DNA from 4 places in the Bacteroides luhongzhouii genome. Region 1 is predicted to be linked to each of the others. Evidence: riboswitches for the same ligand, from Rfam matches in the RefSeq annotation. Region 1 holds a riboswitch; each other region holds the start of a gene.
The links. A riboswitch is a leader RNA that binds a small molecule or an ion and turns the genes downstream of it on or off. The one in region 1 is predicted to bind cobalamin.

Region 1 (5,093 bases):
TACGTAAGGGGTTAGTTTACGGTGATTGCCGGCACTGCCGCCTTTCTTTACATCTTCATTGATAACGGTTGCCAATGCGGATGCGGAGATTGTTAACCAGTCATTCACGTATTTGCCGGCGAATGCCGTTAGCCATGAATAGCGCGTGGGATGTACAAAGTTGTTTAGATCGGCGTTCATGGTGTTGATGCTTCCGTCGGTGGAAAGAGAGAATGAGAGGTTGCTCAACAGTCTGTATAGTACAGAAGCGGAAAGGTAATATTCCTGCTGATAATAGCTGTTTTCCGTTTTCTTTAAAGAGTTCTTGGTATCGGGGTCCAGATAACGTTGATAGCTCCAATTCCACTTGGCAGAGGTTTGGAACACCCATTGCTGACTGAATTCTTTCTTGTATTGACTTTGTATGAAAGTGTTTTTATCCCACAAGTGTTGTGTGGAATGGTCGTTATAGAAGGTTGTAGCTTTGGGTAGTCCCCGGGAGGACTGGAAGTAGTAGGCTTTCAACCGCCATTGTTCTTTATCGGAGAAGTTGCCGTAGAGTCCGGCTTCAGCACGGAACGTCTGTACGTCTGTATTTTTCCGTTTCTCACGTGAGGACAGATCTCCTTCTGCACTTCCATAGCGCAGGGTATATGGATAATGTCCGTCAGAGGACATCCATTCGCCACTGACTGACATGCTCCATGTTTTATTGAATTGTTGTTCCAGCAGGAGGGAGGGATTGACTAATCCCCAAGAACCTGTTTTGAAAGCTCCTGCTACGTTGGTCTTTTTGTCCTTCGTGAATAGTGGGGTAAGTGTCTGGATATTCAGTATGCCTGCTGCTGCAAAGAAGCGGGCAGGTTGGAAGATATTATCGCTTTGTCCGTTGTTTAGAGAAAGTCTGTCAACATTATCGAGCGAGAAGCGACCTATATCAATTTGGCCTGTTTGGCAATCGGTCAGGGTAATTCCGTCATAGCCGACAGCGGTATGTTGGGCTCCCAGGCTTCGTATGGATACTGTTTTCAGTCCGCCGATGCCTCCGTAATCTTTTACAGTCACTCCGGCAAAGTGTTTCACCGCGTCGGAGACTTGCAGGGCGTGCAGGTTTTTCAGGGCGTCTTTGGAGAATACTTGCAGGGGAGCGGTTGAGCGTATTTCGCGGGTTTGATAGAGGTCTGATACTGTTATTTCGGGAATAGAATATGTATGTGTCGTATCTACCTTTTGCTGTTGTGCAAAAAGTGGTATGGATAAGAATTGGCAGCTGAATACTGCAAAGATCACTTTATTAAATGTTCTTTTTTTCATTTATTCCTTTTTCAGTCTGTTGTTGTTTATAAGTGTCCGGGCGAAATCCCTTCGACCGGACACGCATAAATAAACTTGGCAGAGTTTATTCGTTTTAACACACTTTCTCTGAATCAGAGTGATGAATGAAATGATAGACGACTTGTCCGGTTCATTAGACTCAACGCTTTTTCCTCGAAAGCAGTGAAACTTATTTGCATGGTAGGTCTTCTGACTTATTCCTGTTACAAACGCCTTCCCGGATTGGTCTCCAGTGGCAATGAGTGAATTGCTTGTAACTTGTATGGAACTTACAGCAGCGGGACTGTTCAGGACTTGCACCTGATTCCCTTTTAATTGCTTCCCCCGCATGGGAGTCGCAAACCAATGCGCGACAAAGATAGGGAGTTTATTTGTTTTTTCCAAAGGGATGTTCTTTTTCTTTCGTCTTGATACGAAAGAGAAAGAACCAAAAAGAAAGGATCAAGGCTGCGTTTTTTCAGCTACTCCGGTGCTTCCTCCGGCTAAAGGGCAGAAACTCGCTACGCTCAAACAGTCTGCCCTTTTTGACGCCGAAGAAAACACCTGCGCTTGACGCTGAAAAAACGAGGCCGGGGAGGCGTGTGGGGTGGGTGTGAGGTGGGGGGAGGTAGGTTGGTTGTTGGTGGGGGAGATTCTTTGGGGAAATGGTGACGCTATCCGGCGTAAATAGTGACGGTATATGGCAAGGATACCGTTAGTATCTTGAGCATATACCGTCACTATCTTTTCTATGTTAATCAAGCGGCCTATGTTGGCTTATATGCTGTATGTCAACAGGGATTTCTTGTGTATGTTTATTTATTGCTTTTCATTAGCAGGTATTCTTCAACAGCTTGTGCGGTGGCGTCTTTTAAGAGCACAGTTTTTTCCTTGTTGAGAAGGTAGAGGGTGGGGATTGCTTTCAAGTCGTATAGTTGTTGTTCTTTGATGGCGAGTTTCTTGTCGTATCCGTTGATCCATTCTTTGGGGAATTCATTCAGGTGTTTTCGCCATTCGTCCAGTTCTTCGTCAGGATAGACGGAGAGGACTGTTAGTTTCTTTTGTTCCAGAAGTTGGTTGATGATAGGGGCGTTTTTCAGAGCGTCTATCGTTTCTGTGCAGGCATGGCAACCTGGGTTGTTGATGAATAGCAGGATGTAATCCGTTTGTTGTTGGTAGAGGGAACCTTGCGCGCCGGAGGCCAGCGTGTAGTTGAAGTTCAGGGCTTTGGTGCCGATGCGGTTTTTCTGGGCCAATTCCCGGCGGGCTTTGGGACGTACTTTTTCTATTTCCTCTAGCAGGGGGGAAGTTAACATAGCATCTAATACGGGGATGTAGAATTCTTCGTTACGCATGGGGGAGTTGGGGTCGTAGAGATATTTATCAGCCAGATCGGTGATGTAGGTGAATACCTTTTTGTCTGCGTTCGTTCGCTCGATTGTTTTCCGCATGGCTTCTTGTGCGGTTTCCAAAGGTACATGATTCAGTATGTCGCAATAGTCTGCCCAGGCTTGCTCGGTTATTTCGGGGTGGTGGATGTAATTGGTGTCGGCGAAGTTGACATGATCCCAATAGTGTTTCACTAGAAAATCTGCTCGTTGTTCGGGAGCTGTCATCATTGTGGGGATGGCAGGCAGGATGAAGGTTGTAATAGTATCCCGGGGAGCTTCGTTTTCACATTGATTGGAAGCGTTTCCACTTTTACAGGCACAAAGAAGGAGAATACACAAAGTAAATAGGATATTTATATTCGTTTTCATGACTTGCTATTTTTCATTTAACTTATGTATGTGCATTGAAGTATACATGTATTGAAGACAAAGATAGCTTTCTTTTTATTTTTATCAAAAAAATCATCTTTTTTTCAGTTACCGGAGTTTCAAATGGTGAATTTGGGAAGTTCGGGAAAGGATGAGCTGGAAAGAGGATCATGTTCTGTTTTTAAGATTTCCATCGAAAAAGAATACTTCAACATGATTAAACCAGAAGAGAAATTGCATAAACAAATGCAAGAATATGCAGAAACTCCGGCTTATTTTGTATGTTTTAGCGAGGAATATGCACTTTGGGGGGTAAGTAAAGCCTCCATTTCTTACCGATATAGCTTTGGTTTCTCACCGATGAACCTTCTGTTTCTCACCGACAAACCTTTGGTTTCTCGGTGAGGAAGCTGCGAAGGCATAAAAAGGGACCTTTTTTGAGCTGGTTGGTCTTCGTCGGGTGATAAAAGGAAAATGGCAAAAAGACCGTATACCGATGATTTGTCTTTCCAAAAGAGTCGTATGTTGGTAAATTACTTTTGTGTTGAAAGAAAAACGTTCTAAAATGTAAAATATAGGATTCCGCTGAAGGAAAATGCTACGCATTTAGGTAATCTTCCGCACGGTGATCCAATCTATTGTATTCTCGTGTGTTTTAATATTCCTTTTTTAAGGAAGTATGTACAGTGGTCATTCTTGCATTTTGCCCAGACTCTTCACTGTATTGGCGAACTCATCTTTCGGTACAATGGCTTTGTTGCGTGTCTTCAGTCGGTTGTTGTAGACCGTCTGCGGAGAGCAATGTAAGAATTCGGCTATCTTTACGCTATCGTTAATTCCCAGACGTACCAGCGCATATATGCGTAGTTCGGTATTCAGTAATTCTCCATCTTTTAGTAAAATCTGCTCGTCGGGATGCAGCAGGGCGTTGAAGTCTTCGACAAAATTGGGATAGACATGTAGAAAGATGGCGTCGAAGTTATGGTAAAGCTCTTTCAACTCATTCTGTGCCATAATCGGAGAGTCTGTCAATTCTTTTATGTCATCAAATTGTTTGGCTTTCATTTTCCTGTTAATACTTTTACGGAATTCGTCCAGCTTGCTGATATAGTTGGAACAGATGGAAAATACGTAACCTATATATTCTTCCTTTACATAATTGGATTCGCGAAGTTGGGCGTTTGTTTCTTTCAACTGTTCATTTAACGACTGTAACTGGGCGTTTGCTTTTTCCAACAGTTGATGGGTTTCCGACAGTTCGTCCACATGTTTGTTCAGCAACAGATTGCTTTCATTCAGTTGGGAGCGTGAATATGCCAGTCGCTTCATTTGCATATAGATATAGAGAATGGCAATCAGTAAGATGATTGAAAGAATACTGACCAGAAACAAGAATGTATGCAAACGGGCTTCCTGTCGGATATTTCTTTCTTGATAGGCCCGATGAATGGCGTCTTGTGTTTCCGAAATGCCGATAACACGTACCCGGTTACGATAAAGTTGGGCGTTTTGGAGGCAGTAATTAATATAGGTATAGGCACGGTCTATATCATTCAGTTCATACAATGTTTTTGACAGCTCTTCCAGCGAAGCAATGTCCTTGTTTGCTGTTTTCACATCCGCCATTGCCGAATAAATCATATATTTCAAATACTCGTTTTGTTGATTGCTATCCTGATAAAGGCAGGCTAGGATATAGGCATTCATTGCATCACGTCGGGTTTCCAGGGATGACCTCTCTACTTCATTCAAGAGTTCTTTCTTTATGGATTCCGTATCAGTGCTTCCCAGAAATTTCCACCCTTTGTACCATAAATAGAAAGGGTCTTGAGGGGTGATATAGGCATAGATAGAGTCTTTATATGCTTTTTCTTTCTCATAATATCCTTCACGGATATTTGTATTGTCATCTCCTGAATACTGTCCGAAATGGGAGTACAGATACATCAACTGTCCGTAATATTCCACTTTCAGTTCAGGGGTGAGTAATTGGCTCGAAACATTGCGTAATTCATCTAATGCCTCCTTCAACAAACCGGT
Region 2 (5,093 bases), 390 kb from region 1:
TCATTTCAGTGTCTTCGGCACAGATACGACATTCGATAGCGTGTCCACGTTGTTGGATATTCTCTTGTTTCAGTTGAAGCACTTGTCCGTCGGCAACTTTAATTTGCTCTTTTACCAAATCTACTCCAATCACTTCTTCTGTAATCGGATGTTCCACCTGCAAGCGGGTGTTCATTTCAAGGAAATAATAGTTGCGGTGTTTATCAACAAGGAATTCGATAGTACCCGCACCGATGTAGTTCACAGCTTTAGCCGCCGCTACCGCTTTTTCACCCATGTCTTTTCGCAGTTCGGGAGTGACGAAAACCGAAGGAGTCTCTTCCACGATTTTCTGGTTACGGCGTTGCACGGAACATTCGCGTTCGCACAGATGAATGACGTTTCCATGCTTGTCACCAAGAATCTGGAACTCGATGTGATGAGGCTCTTCAACGAACTTCTCCAGGTAAACCGTGTCGTCACCAAAGGAAGACAATGATTCGCTCTTGGCAGTGGTATATGCTTCTTCCACTTCTTCGGCACTGTGGATGAGGCGCATTCCTTTTCCACCACCACCCATAGAAGCCTTCAGCATCACCGGATAACCGATTTTATTGCAAAGCTCTATTGCTTCTTCCACGCTTTTCAGGTTGTCTTGTGTGCCGGGAACTACGGGTACTCCCGCCTCAATCATTTTGATACGGGCAGCAATTTTATCTCCCATAGCTTCCATTGTTTCCGGATTGGGTCCGATAAAGATGATTCCTTCTTCCTGACATCGACGGGCGAAGGTGGCATTCTCGGACAAGAAGCCGTAACCCGGATGGATGGCGTCTGCATGAGCTGCTTTTGCCACTTCGATGATTTTTTCTATATTCAGATAACTCTCTTTGGATGCTGCCGGCCCTACGCAATAAGCTTCGTCTGCATAAAGCACGTGCTTCGCGGTCCGGTCTGCTTCGGAGAAGATAGCGATACTCGTTATCTCCATTTCCCGGCAGGAACGCATTACCCTTACGGCAATTTCACCGCGATTGGCTACTAAGATTTTTTTTATCATACTTTTTTCAATTAAGTACATACTTATTAATGTCTTCCCGTCTAATGGACATACTCCACCCGACGAAAAACAGTATTTTTTTGATTTGGGGCTTAACAAGTGATACTCTTTCTCCTAACCCACGAGGAGAGGGGCGTCTTACACAAAATGGCAGGTCTTCTGACTGACTCTTGTCTTATTTGCCTTCCCGAATAACATCAGTGGCGTTAAATTAGTTCAATTATAAGACATTGAACAGAGTTTCACAGCAGCGGGACTGTCCGGGATTTGCACCCGATTCCCTATTAATCATCGTCCGTTGGATACGGATTCTGAACCATTTCGGGGGGCAAAGATAAATAAATATTGAATAAGATGTTTCTTTTTTGCACGAAAGTTTCGATTTTGTGCAATGCTTGTCCTTAGTCCGGAAGATAAAGTGATAGGAACGAAGTATGATGCAGAGAAGTCTTTTCACCGTACAGAGAATATTCGCTTGGATATTGATAGTTGGTCGGGTAAATGCAAACGGGTTTGATTCTTTAATTAGTGTGTAACCTTGCTTCTTTTCTAAACCATCTTTCTCCTGATATTGTTAGGTTGATAATTATTAATTAAAAGGAGATTTCATTATGAAAGAAAAGAAAATAGCTCGTGAAGAAAGAAATCAGGAGAAGCTGGCTAACGGTGATTGGGTAATGGCAGAGTTTTACGCAACGTGGTGTCCTCACTGCCAACGCATGAAACCGGTTGTTGAAGAATTCAAGAAACTGATGGAAGGAACATTGGAAGTAGTGGAAGTGGACATCGACCAGGAACCTGCCCTTACTGATTTTTATACGGTGGAGTCAACCCCTACTTTTATTCTTTTTAGAAAAGGGGAACAGCTTTGGCGGCAATCCGGTGAATTACCTTTGGAAAGATTGGAAAGAGCAGTGAAAGGGTTCAAATCCTGAAAAATATTGTATCGCTTATTACAATGATATAAATAGCTGGTTTTATGCAGGTGCATTTCAGTATGGCATATATGAAGGAAAAGCAGAAAGTATTTTCTATCGAGGTACTTCTGTTTTTCTTTTTATAGCCTTTCCGTCGTCTTGATTATTGGTTTCTGTTTAACCTCAACTCGTACAGGCAAGCCTGTACTTCTTCAAGACTTCCGGTATGTTTTCCTTCATCATCAGACAGTTTGATGCATTCCCTCCATTCCTGATTGACATTCATCTTGCATTGCGTCAGTTTCATCACAATGTTCGAAGGTTCGAACCCGGTATCGTTGGTAAGGTTCGTGCCTATTCCGAAAGAGCAGCGGATTTTGTTTTTGCAGTATTCTTGAATATCCAATGCTTTTGTAAAGTCGAGCGCATTGCTGAATACGATGGTTTTGGTTGTCGCGTCAATTCCCAACTCTTTGTAACGGGCAACCAGCTTGTCGATAAACTCAAATTCATTACCGGAATCACAGCGCACACCGTCGAAAAGTTTTGCTTGTTTACGGCTAAGGTTACTAAGGAAGATGCCGGAAGTATAGGTGTCGGAAAGTGCGATACCCAAATCACCGTCATAAACATTCACCCAGTTTTCGAGTGCCATATAGTTGGCATGTTTATATCCGAACTGTGCTCCATGAAACATAAACCATTCATGAGGGTGAGTCCCCATCATTTTCATTCCATATTTCATTGCAAAGTTGCAGTTGGAAGTTCCGGTGCAATATTGTGCTGTCTCGTTCAGTTTTTTGATAACCGTTTCCTGCACATCAATAGAGAATCTTCTCCGTGTGCCGAACTCTGAAAAGCGGAGCTGGTGTTGGTTCGATAACTCTATTTTCTCCGACAGTTTGCAAAGAATCCCGTTCATGTCGGCTATATGACCGAAGAACCGGTTTTTGATTTCGGAGACAATGGCGAGCAAAGGTACTTCATATAAAGTCACTTTATAAAGCAAGTCAGTTACTTCGATGTGGAGGTGACAGGTTTCATCCAGATGAATATCAATCTTATTCGGGTCGAAACGAAAAGAAGACAACCATTCCCAGTAGATTCTCGGAAGGAATCTGCAATTTTTCGTCATGTATTCCAACTCCTCTTCCGTGAATCTCAGCTGACTAAGATTCTTGATCTCTGTCTTGAGTGTTTCCAGAAAAGCTTCGGTATATTTTGTCTCATTCCGGTCATTGAAACTAAAAGTACCCATTGCATAAGGAAACAGTTTGATATAAGCGTACGAGGTGGTAAACTTATAGAGGTCTGTATCTAGTAGTGTTTTAACAATCATGACGTTCGTTCTTTTCTATTAATAACGTTGTAAAGTTAGTATTTGTTGAACGAAATAATAGTCTCCCGACTGATAATTATTCCATTTTTTGGATCGATTTATGCCTGACTCTCTGATATTATCATTAAATTCGCCGTAATTATGTATTAAATAAAAGATGTTTGGTGTGAAAAAAGCTTTGGTATATAGCTGCGTATTACTGTTGTTATCATGTGGTGGAAAAAACGGAGGAACTTCGCAGTCTTCTTCCACAAATCAGGAAACACAGGAAAACGCTTTAGGCGAAAAAACTACTGCTATTTCCGAAGTTTTCTCTATGGATTTTTATAAAGGAAGTGATTGGATTATTCCCGATGCACTTTCCGAATCATTGCTAAAAGAACCGGAAGCATCTTCTTTGAAGGTCTATGACTCCGACAGTATTTGCCGGAAACAAGTAGATGGCGTGGAACGTTGTTTTTACAAGGGCTCATTGATGAACGGTGCTTATAAGCACTTTTATTTTCGCTCGACTGATTCTTTTGTGTCGGAACCCTATTATTCGGTAGTTGTTTATAAAGACGGAATAAAGAACGATACAGTGTGTCATTACAGCATCCCCTTTATTCTGTGGAAAGTCCGGCCTTTTTCTTGTTGTAGATGAAAATCCGTATGAGGGGGAGTGTTATGTCCGCATCTACAAGATGCTTCCCGAAGGACGTTTGGGGGAGGTTGCCGCACTTAATCGGGGAGGAGGGGACTATTACGAAGTTGATTTGGACGATTTTACTTGGGTGGGTGAAAGTTCATTCATTGCAAATAGAAAGACACTGGAAGAAGAACTTCAATGTGACTTTTATGGAGGATGCTCAGACAGTTGCCTGGAAGAGTACAGGAAGTATGGCTATCTGCAAATCGACGAAGACGGCTGGGGGTATGTGCGTGTCGATCTTCGTCCGGATGCTTTGCAGACTAAGCAGGAGCTTCCGTCTTCACTAGAAGCTATTAACGAAATGAATGCATGGGTAAAGTCATTGTGAAACCCAGAAACAATGGAAAATCATGCATCCACTCTTCCCCCTTTTCGATAGATATTTTAAGATCATTACTGTCTATTCTACTAATTCTCGGTTGCATCCGCTATTGATAAATAGCGAAAGAAGCCATATTCCCATTATTGTCATTTTATTCATTGTATTAAAGTTATGTTCTATGATAACGCTACTGTCGGGTTATGAGCAGTCAGGCCACCATCTACGACGATTGTTTGTCCCGTGATGTACCTTGCATCGTTCGAAGCTAGAAAAGCGATGGCAGCTGCGACGTCTTCCGGTTCTCCTAAATAAGGAGTGGCACATTGGCCGAGGAAGATGTTGCGTACATCTTCATTCAGGTTATTCAATGCCGCGGGGGTAAGTACCAATCCCGGGGCTACGGCATTGCAGCGGATATTTTTCTTTCCCATTTGGGTAGCGATGTATTTCGTCAGGTTGATGACGCCCGCTTTGCTGGCACCATATAATGTACCGTTAGCATCAGCAGTAAGTCCGCTTATGGAAGCTACGTTGACAATGTTTCCGCCGCCATTGGTAGTCATGATAGGGATGACCTGTTGAGAAAGGTACATGGTACAGCAGAGATTCAGGTGGAATGCCTCGTCAAAGTAATTGATATCCAGCTTCTCGATATTAAGGTCACGTTTGGGATCGGTTCCTCCTACATTATTAATCAGTACATCTATTCGTTGATATTCATTCATAGAAAAATCAATCAGCTCTTTGCAACTCTGGAGTTCGGTGGCGGAAAAATAGACATGGCG
Region 3 (5,093 bases), 420 kb from region 1:
CGGCAGCATCTTCCCCGCTACATGGGATTGGCACCAGTTCTGGTATATGACAGCCTTCCTTTCCATCATTCTGGCTTTCATGAATATCCTCCCTATCCCCGCATTGGACGGCGGCCACGTGCTCTTCCTCTTCTACGAGATGATAGCTCGCCGCAAACCGAGCGACAAATTTATGGAATACGCTCAAATGACCGGTATGATTCTACTCTTCGGTCTGTTGATATGGGCTAACTTCAACGATATTCTAAGGTTCTTCTTCTAGAATTTCAAAGCATAGATTCAGATAAGAGATAGATTTAGGCACGGATTACACAGACTTCACGGTATAATTAAGAAACCGTGAAATCTGTGTAATCCGTGCCTATTTATTCTCTGTACCTATTTGTTTTCAATTCAGTTTATTTATTTCCAATTCGCCTGACTTTATAAGTTTCTTTAGTGGAAAAGAGTCAGTTACTTCAACTTCAAAATCCGCTGATTACTACTTCCCCTAAACTCCAGATATGGAGAAAAAAGCGCCTGTTCAAAGCGTCCGTCCACCAATACATCTATATAGGCAAGAGCGGCACTCAAACGAGACTGTTTTTTTATTTCTTCGTATGTATATCCGGTGTAGCACCACACGTTCATCCCTGTTTCCTCTTTCACCCGTTTCAGTAAAAGCAGAAATTCTTCCGGATGAAAAAACGGATCACCGCCGGAGAAAGTAACGCCGTCCAACAAAGGATTCGCTTTGATTTCATGGATGATGGACTGTATTTTCTCCTCTGTCAGTTCTTCCCCTGCGCCCGGATTCCAACTCTCCGGATTATGGCAACCGGGACAATGATGAGAGCAGCCGGCAAGATAAATAGAATACCTGATACCTTCACCGTCAACAATCGTTTCAGAATAAGTTCCTAATAAATTCACTTCTTTAATGGATAATGGACAATGAATAATTGAAAATGAATAAGCGAATAATGGATAATGAACCGTAACGCTTTCATCAAGCACCGTTCATTATCCATTCATCAATTATCAAACATTTATTCTACAAATGCTTTACACGGTCCTTCTCTTCTGCACGTTTGGCAGAGTTCCAAGAGCTTAAGTCGCCCGTCAGATAACCGGTGATACGGCGCATACGGAGAATACTTTCACTCTGGCATACAGGGCATTTATCGAAGATAACTCCCTTGTAGCCACAGTTATGACAAGTGTCTACCGGGTGATTGATAGAGCCGTATCCAATTCCTTCGTCGTGCATCACTTTCACAATCTTGGCAATGGCACGCACATTCTTCTGCGCTTCACCGTCCAGCTCCACATACGTGATATGTCCTCCGCGCGTAATAGCGTGGAACGGAGCTTCACGCTTGATTTTCTCAACGATGCTGATCGGTTCTTTCACGTCTACATGGAAAGAGTTGACATAATAGTCGCGATCTGTCACTCCGGGGATTTTTCCATATTTCCGGCGGTCCATTTTCGTGAAACGTCCCGAAAGTCCTTCGGCAGGAGTAGCCAGAACGGAGTAGTTCAGGTTATATTTCTCTTTATATTCGTCTACCACTTTATTCATTTCCATCACCGCTTCATACAGCGTGTCCCATGCTTTCTGGTTGTGTCCGTGACCTTGTCCGTAGAGAGCCACCATCGCGTTGTGTCCGCCGATAAATCCGATCCCCAGTGTACCGCTGCGCAAGGCGTCTCCCACCTGTTCATTCGGATTCAGTTCTCCGCCGCCTTTCCACACATTATTTCCCATCATGAACGGGAACTGGCGTGCCAGGGCCGTACGCTGATACTGATAACGTTCGTAAAGCTGGTCGGCCACGAGCACAGACATTTGGTGTACGGATTCGATGAAAATTTCTTTTGCCTTTTGTTCGATGGCGTCCTTGTTGCGTTCATCTTCTACCAGATTTTCCGCTTTGATACGGGCTTCGATAGCCAGTCTTGGCATATTCAGTGTGGTGAACGAAAGATTGCCACGTCCTAAAGACGATTTTTCTCCGGCCACATTTTCAAAGACACGGGTACGGCAGCCCATCGTTGCCAGTTCGTAGATGTAACGTTGCGGATCGTCGGCTTTCCATTTCTCGTTCTGGTTGAAAGGTGTGTCGAGAAACATGAAGTTCGGGAACAACGCTTTCGCAGTGGTCTGGCAAGCCTTTAATAGCAAGTCGAAGTTGGGAGCCTCGTAACTGTCGGTCATTGCCTCTTCGATGTTCTCCGCTTTCATTGCTTTCTCAAAGTCTTTCTCCGAGTAAGAAACGCCGTCTTTCACCTTGAATATCTGGATGGGGAATACGGGCACTTCTCCTCTGGTGCCGAGGCCTTCAATGGTAGCTTTCAGCAGTTCTTCGATCACCATGCGGCCTTCGGCAGAAGTGTCCGTTCCGTAGTTGATGGAACTGAATACCACTTGGTTACCGCCACGAGAATGCATCGTGTTCAGGTTGTGGATGAATCCTTCCATTGCCTGATGCGTATCTTTACGGGTCTGCTGGTAGGCTTTTTCGACGATGCGGGCAAGGTGTTCCTTATCTATAATGATCTGTAAAGCGACCAGAGCGATGCGCAATGTTTCGCGTTCGGCCTCGGTGGACTTGATAGACGGAAGGTATTCTTTAATCAACGTGCGGATGGATTTCTCATCGGCCTGATTTCCGTTTTCCATAGCCACATAGAAGTTGATAAACGATGCCAGATGCTTGCGGAAAGATTTGGCTACTCCTTTTGCCATGAAGAAGTCGAAAGCCGGAATCGCCTGTCCGCCATGCTGCTCATTTTGGTTGGTCTGAAAGATGATGGTAGCCAGCGTAGCATAGCTTTGGATGCTTTGCGGGGTGCGGATGCTACCGTTCTTTGTGCGGAAACCGCGTTCAAAGAGGTCGTCCATATCATATTGGATGCAGGTTGTCGTCTTTGTCGGATAATAGTCCAGGTCGTGGATGTGAATGTCTCCCAACTGGTGTGCTTCGGCAAAACGTTTCGGCAACAAGTATTTATAGGTGTAATCTTTAGTCACTTCGGAAGCGAACGTCATCATCTGTCCGGCAGGGGTGTGACTGCTCATGTTGGCGTTGCTCAAATTGACATCGTTCTTGTCGATAGCCACAATGCCGTCCATCACCTGTTTCATCTGGGTTTTCTTCTCACGCTCCGTATTCCGCCATTCGCGATAGATGATGTATTTCTTCGCTACTTCCGGCCGCACTTTCATCAACGACTTTTCCACCAAGTCCTGAATCTCTTCTACGGTGATCGTGGGGGTAGCAAACTGACTGATAACATTCATGGTGATGTCAGCAATCAACTGCTGCTCATCCTGAATACCACTTGCACTGAATGCTTTACTGATTGCATTCTTAATCTTACTGATAGAGAAATCTTCTCTTTTACCATCACGTTTGATGATACAAATTTCCGCGTAGTTCATAACTTTAACTCCCGAAAGCATTAATAAATTAAAAATAGAAAATCTCTTCGGCAGGTCTTCTGACTTATCTCTCCCCCGCAACACCTTCCCACACCGGCATCGATGCAGTGGCCTATTGTGCGGATTCTTAGAGAATTACAGCAGCGGGTACTGTCGCCGATTTGCACAGCGTTCCCTCATTGACTAAACCTCTTTTTAGTTCCGAAACCGGATACAAAGATAGGAGATTATATCATAGCTTGGTTAGCTTTTAACATTAAATTTCGGGAAACTTTTCTTTCTCGCTGATACAGAAAGTTTTCCAAAACGGAAAACTTTTTTCTGATTTTAACGTGGATAATATTCCAAATCCGTTTATTTCACCCAAAAGACATATATAGTTTTCAGGTACTTTACCCTTAGCGGAAAAAGGATGTGTTAAAAGTCTCCACAACTATCGTTTGCTTCATAAGTTATAGACTATTTTTTCACTTTCGACAAAAACTTTCTTTCCGATAGAATGAAAGAAATTATAATTTTTCTATTTCTTCTTTCGAAAGCCCAGTAGATTTCATAATAATATCGTCAGCCACACCTAATTCTTTCAAATTACGAGCTGTTTCTTCTTTACCTTTTTGCAAACCTTTCTGCAAACCTTTTTGTAAGCCTTTTTGTAAACCCTTCTGTTCAGCAAAGTCCAACGTATTAAAATAATCGTTATAAACTTTCCATTCTTCTTCATACTGGGCTCTTTCCTCCTGGGTCATATTTGCTTTGGAAGCCAACTTTTCAAGTCGCTCGAAGACGGCCTTGCGAGCCTTGAAAGGCATCCGGTCAAGTGTATCCATATGCTTTAGTATATAAATCCAGCGTTCAAAATCATTTTCACATTCATCCTCTTCTTTATTGAAGTTCGGCAGTTCGATAAAAATCTGCCGGAACTTGTTGCTGAAGAGCTTCCCCGTATCCCTGTCAGAAAGAACGATATCCGTTCTAATTTTAGAGGGCATATCCTTATCCATCACGAAATTCATGAAGAACACTCCGTACACGGCATCCAGCTGGAAGTTCCAAACTCCCCTTTTCGCTTGCTGCGTAATGGCCCTAGAAAGATAGAAGAGGGCACGATCTTTAAAGTAAGGTTGTTCCCGGTTCTGCATTTCTACGATAATACGTTCACCGGTATCGGTCACGCAATAGATGTCGTAGATAAGACCTCGTTCTGTTTTTACTTCCGGCGGCTGTTCGTTGTTAAGGAACCTGATGTCGGTAATCACATGCTCTCCTACGAGCAAATCGTTCAAGAAGTCGATTAACAACTCCTTTTCTACCTCTCTGCCGAATAAAAACTTAAAGCCAAAATCGGTAAAGGGATTGATAAATCTTCCCATTATATGCTGTGTCTCAATTATAAAACAAAGATAGAGTTTTTTTGTTGAATACGGTCAAGAATAGAAGAAAATAAATGGATACAAAAAAAAGCTGCCTCATTCATCGGGAGACAGCTTCTTCATTTGAGCCTTGAGCCTTACTTTACTTTCACTTTATGAGTTGCTCCACGTTCGTTACCGGTTCCGTGAGCTACGTGCGGCACGTACACTAATCTTTTTCTGTCTTACTGCTTCTCCGATGACGGAACCGCAGAACAGCCTCAAGAATGTCTAACAACTTTTCCAATAATAATTTC
Region 4 (5,093 bases), 600 kb from region 1:
AATGATAGGTGTGTCTTGTGCAAGTGCGCGTGCTATCATGATTCGTTGGCATTCTCCGTCGGACATCTTATCCATTGTCTTTTCTGCATAACCGGACATTCCTACCAGATGCATGGCAGTAACCACTTTTTTCTCATCTTCCGCTTGTAACTGTCCGATCCAGTTGGTATAAGGAGCACGTCCCAATGCGACTACATCTTTGCAACGCAGGTTGGCGATTCGTACTTTGTCAGTTGTTACAAAACTAATCTTTCGGGCTAATTTCTCCGGTTTCAGTGAAGCGATGTTTTTCCCATGCAGGATGATTTCTCCGGCTTTAGGTGTTTCCAGCCCCATGATGGCACGGAGAAGCGTGCTTTTTCCTGTACCATTCCGTCCGAGCAGTGCGACAAGCTGTCCACCCGTGATATGGGTGGAAACTTTCTCCAGCAATATACGTTGTTCGTATCCTAATGTCAGATCTTTTAGTTGAATCATTTGAATATACGCAAGTTTTTACCTATTACCCATAAAATAACCGGGACACCCAATAGCGCAGTGATACAATTCACCGGCAACAGAAATTTCTTGGCTATGATGTCACAAATCAGCATCCCGATCAACCCTGTCAGCATCGTACCCGGCATCAATATCCGGTGATCGGCGTTGTCAAACAGGATCCGTGTGATATGTGGGATAGCCAGCCCGATGAATCCTACCGGACCGCAAAAGGCTGTGACCGTTCCTGTCAGTAACGCTGTAGATATAAAAATAAGCGTTCTTGAACGCTTGACATTCATTCCCATGGTGCGTGCATAATTTTCACCAAGCAACAACAGATTCAGTGATTTGATACAGGCGATGGATAGCAGCAATCCTATGCATATTACTGGTGTTATAATCGTTAATTGCCCTGTCGTGATGTGACTAAGTGACCCCAAAGACCAGAGTGTGAACATTTTCAGTTGTTCTGCAGAACTTAGGTATTGTAATATCTGGATGATAGCTCCCGCTACGTAACCTATCATGACTCCCATAATCAGTACACCTAATATATTCTTTACTTTTCGACTGATGATGGCTACTCCCAACAGGATGACGGAAGTCCCTATCCACCCCGAACCTACAATACCGACTGATTGCAGAAAGGGAAAATCTGTCCAACCGAGAAGCGGGGCGCCTAGTATAAACAATGCCACTCCAAGACCCGCCCCGGAACTCACTCCCAACAAGTAAGGATCTGCCAAAGGATTCTGGAAGACCGTCTGCATTTGCAGACCGCTTACCGAAAGAGCTATACCTATTAATGCCGCTACTATGACGCGGATAAAGCGGATGGAGAGAACGATATTGCGGGTGGTTTCATCACATTCGCCGCCGGTGAGTACGGCTCCTATCTTTGATATAGGGATGAAAGTATCTCCTGTTGCTATATCTATTAATAGTAACAGGATGGCAACTATTCCTAATGCGGTGAATAATAGAGCGGTACGTCTGCAGAATGGTTTCATTTCAGGTGTCTGTAATAATAAGGTGAATCGTAAACGAGTTCCGGATGGAAAATATGAATCAGATCACGTAACACCACATCAGGACGAACAACTGCCGATTCCCAATAGTCATTGCCTCCTGTTGATGTCAGTCGCAAGTTATTGTTGTAGACTGTCTTTTCCCGGACGGCTTTAGCATCTGCAAATTTAGGATTCACAGCTTTTAATTCGTCTAATGTGGTGACCGAACCTACATTGATCCAATAATCTGCCTTTTGTATCAGTCCGTAGGCTGTTTCCAAGCCGATAGGAGTTGAACTGTTGGAATTATTTTCCTTATAGATATAATCTGCACCAGCGTCTGCAACCAACTGTGCCATGTAGCTTTGGGTGGAAGGCATTACCCAACTGTCGTTCCACGGAGTGTTGAACATGACGGTAGGGTGTTGGCTGATGGAGTCGGTAAGAGCTTTTAAAGCATGGTAGCGTTTCGGAATTTCCCGGAACACTTCAATCCCTTTCTTCCGGTTGTCAATCAATTCGGAAAGAACAACCATCCACTCGGCTTTTCCTAGTGGAGATTCTTCCAGATATTCTCCCATATATATATAAGGTATGGCTAATTCTTTCAGTTTATCTGTAACAGCTGTTTGAGCATCACCAATACCATATAATAGTACGACGTCCGGTTTTAATCCCAGCAACAACTCGTAATTCATTTCCGCTCCCATATCTTTGATTGAATCTTTGTGGGCGAGAATGCAGGGATTAGACACGTAATTGATGCCGGATACTCCGACAATACGTTTGAGTTCTCCCAGTGCATCAAGCATGGCGATATAGGAAGAAGACATACATACGATATTTCTGGCTCCGGCAGGAATGACGGGACCATTAAAGCCTGCAGGTGCTTGCTCTCCATTGCGCGAAATGAAATAGGACATTTTCACGTCTTGTGCTCCTTGCCACGGATTGGAGACTTGAATCAGTGTACTGGCTGCATTATCTGCCCCCAGTATTTTAAATCCGGAAGCATATTCGGGAGTATATATATCCTGGCTGAATGCTTCCAGAGATGTTTTATTACGGGATATACAGCTTGCCAAAAAGAAGAGGCATAGTAAAGCGATAGTTGAGATTGGAGATTTCACTTTTATACAGATTTTAATTAGAAAAAAGATTAGTGGATGCTTTCGAGTGGCAAAGATAGGACTAATTATTAGTTTGTTTTTATTTTCATTAGAATTTTCTTCTGATTTGTTTCTATTTGATGTATCTTTGCCGCAGAAATTTTGGTGTCATTCGTCCGATGCTACGGAAGAATGGTGAAAAGGGAATCAGGTGTAAATCCTGAACAGACCCGCTGCTGTAAGCTCCGCCAAAAGTTTTCCTACAATACTCAAATCCACTGTCTCACTTTGGAGAGATGGGAAGGGCGTTAGGAAAATGGAGTAAGTCAGAAGACCTGCCAAAGTTGAATTCTTGAAGCTTTCTGGGATTAGAGTTTGAAGAGTGCAGTTTTTAATTCAAAATACATCTTTAATTGCTGATGTGAAGTTTCAGAAAGGAGAAATATGCCTTTTTGAATGTTCCATTATACGGGGGAGAAGTACGTATATTGGTTTGAGTATGTAGAAAATTGCATCCTTGCTGTAACTCTATGAAAGTTTATTATTTAAATTAATAAACAGGAGGATTATGTTCAGGCAGATTCATTTTAGAGTATTTTGGATAGGATGCTTTTTGAGCATGTTTTTATTACTATCAGCACAAAGTAAACTGGATAGCTTACACCATCTTCATGAAGTAGTAATTACTGCTAAAATTAATAAGGAAGTGATTCCGGTGCAGTCTTTATCTGGTGATAAGTTAGAAAAATTAGCCGTACATTCGGTTGCAGATGCCATACGCTATTTTTCGGGAGTACAAGTAAAAGATTACGGTGGAATAGGAGGATTGAAGACCGTAAATATCCGAAGTATGGGGACGAATCATGTCGGAGTGTTCTATGATGGCATTGAATTGGGGAATGCACAGAATGGAGTGATTGATTTGGGACGCTTTTCTTTGGATAATATGGAGGCCGTTACTTTATATAATGGGCAGAAAAGTGCTATTTTCCAGCCAGCGAAAGATTTCGGTTCTGCCGGTTCTATTTATCTTCAGTCGAGAACGCCTGTTTTTCAGGCGAATAAGGCTTATCATGTAAAAGCTGCTTTTAAAACAGGCTCCTTTGGCGTTGTCAATCCATCTCTACTTTGGGAACAGAAACTAAGTGAGAATGTAAGTGCGTCACTTAGTACTGAATATATGTATACCACCGGAAAGTATAAATTTACTTATGCGGTAGCTGGGGGGTACGATACTACGGCAGTCCGCCGTAATGGCGATGTGAATGCTTTACGCACGGAAGGTGGTTTATATGGTAAAATAAAAGGCGGTTACTGGCGCACAAAAGCTTATTTTTATAATTCAGAACGTGGGTATCCTGGTGCTGTTGTGCGGAATCGTTTTTCACATGAAGATCGCCAATGGGATACCAATTTCTTTCTTCAGTCTTCTTTCAAGAAAGATTTTGGTGAAGCATATAGTCTGTTGTTGAATACCAAATATGCATATGATTATTTACACTATTTGGCAGATCCCAGAAAAGAGGAGGCTACTATGTATGTAAATAATACATATCGTCAACAGGAGGTTTACTTGTCAATGGCTAATAGAGTCACTATTCTTCCTTTTTGGGATATAAATCTTTCAGTGGACTACCAGTGGAATAAGTTGAATGCCAATCTGACTGATTTCCCTTATCCACGGCGAAATACGACGTTGGTGGCGGCGGCTACCTCTTTACATTTTGATCGTTTTAAGTTTCAGGCCAGTGTCTTGGGAACTTTCGTGCATGAGAACGTTGCTTCGGATACTACTTCAGCTGGGAATAAAATGGAATTTACTCCTACCGCCATCGCTTCCTATAAACCTTTCAAGAATATTGATTTTAATTTGCGTACCTTTTATAAGCGGATATTTCGTATGCCGACTTTAAATGATTTGTATTATACATTCATAGGAAATATAAAATTAAAACCAGAATATACAAATCAGTATAATATTGGATTCACTTATCAGAAGTTATTTACTGAAACATGGTTGCAAGCCTTGAATGTTCAGTTGGATGCATATTATAATGAAGTGGAAAATAAAATAATAGCTACTCCTACCAATAATTTCTTTCGTTGGACAATGATTAATTTGGGGCTTGTTGAAATTAAAGGAGTGGATGTTGTTTTACAAGGAGCCTGGAAATTAGGTGATAATTGGACCTTTGACAGCCGCTTATCATATACTTATCAGAAAGCACAGGATTTTACTGATAAGTTGGATGAGGATACATATGGAGGACAAATATCGTATATACCTTGGCATAGTGGCTCGGCTATACTAAATGCTGAATACAAATCATGGGAACTGAACTATAGTTTTATATATACAGGTGAGCGTTATGATGTTTCGGCTAATACTCCGGATAATTATCGTCTTCCTTGGTATACAAGTGACTTGTCTATAGCGAAGAAATTCAATTGGAAAAAGAATGATTTTAAGTTGACTTTGGAAGTCAATAATATT

Region 2: it holds a riboswitch for cobalamin, as region 1 does, so the genes downstream of both, accC (acetyl-CoA carboxylase biotin carboxylase subunit) here and GD631_RS19270 (TonB-dependent receptor plug domain-containing protein) in region 1, are expected to answer to the same signal.
Region 3: it holds a riboswitch for cobalamin, as region 1 does, so the genes downstream of both, GD631_RS20975 (anaerobic ribonucleoside triphosphate reductase) here and GD631_RS19270 (TonB-dependent receptor plug domain-containing protein) in region 1, are expected to answer to the same signal.
Region 4: it holds a riboswitch for cobalamin, as region 1 does, so the genes downstream of both, GD631_RS21640 (TonB-dependent receptor) here and GD631_RS19270 (TonB-dependent receptor plug domain-containing protein) in region 1, are expected to answer to the same signal.

The regions. Positions count from the first base shown of each region.
Region 1 covers NZ_CP059973.1:5,052,124-5,057,216, reverse strand. The annotation lists gene GD631_RS19270 (TonB-dependent receptor plug domain-containing protein) at 1-1,293, opposite strand, end outside; cobalamin riboswitch at 1,477-1,677, opposite strand; gene GD631_RS19265 (DUF5106 domain-containing protein) at 2,109-3,053, opposite strand; gene GD631_RS19260 (hypothetical protein) at 3,177-3,458, shown strand; gene GD631_RS19255 (SusR family glycan utilization regulator) at 3,744-5,093, opposite strand, start outside.
Region 2 covers NZ_CP059973.1:5,443,509-5,448,601, reverse strand. The annotation lists gene accC (acetyl-CoA carboxylase biotin carboxylase subunit) at 1-1,039, opposite strand, end outside; cobalamin riboswitch at 1,172-1,375, opposite strand; gene GD631_RS20845 (thioredoxin family protein) at 1,651-1,974, shown strand; gene pncB (nicotinate phosphoribosyltransferase) at 2,120-3,295, opposite strand; gene GD631_RS22250 (hypothetical protein) at 3,462-3,938, shown strand; gene GD631_RS22245 (hypothetical protein) at 3,979-4,314, shown strand; gene hdhA (7alpha-hydroxysteroid dehydrogenase) at 4,485-5,093, opposite strand, start outside.
Region 3 covers NZ_CP059973.1:5,473,727-5,478,819, forward strand. The annotation lists gene rseP (RIP metalloprotease RseP) at 1-262, shown strand, start outside; gene nrdG (anaerobic ribonucleoside-triphosphate reductase activating protein) at 454-912, opposite strand; gene GD631_RS20975 (anaerobic ribonucleoside triphosphate reductase) at 1,034-3,427, opposite strand; cobalamin riboswitch at 3,460-3,648, opposite strand; gene GD631_RS20980 (Rpn family recombination-promoting nuclease/putative transposase) at 3,937-4,797, opposite strand.
Region 4 covers NZ_CP059973.1:5,656,561-5,661,653, reverse strand. The annotation lists gene GD631_RS21655 (ABC transporter ATP-binding protein) at 1-477, opposite strand, end outside; gene GD631_RS21650 (FecCD family ABC transporter permease) at 474-1,490, opposite strand; gene GD631_RS21645 (ABC transporter substrate-binding protein) at 1,487-2,620, opposite strand; cobalamin riboswitch at 2,746-2,956, shown strand; gene GD631_RS21640 (TonB-dependent receptor) at 3,168-5,093, shown strand, end outside.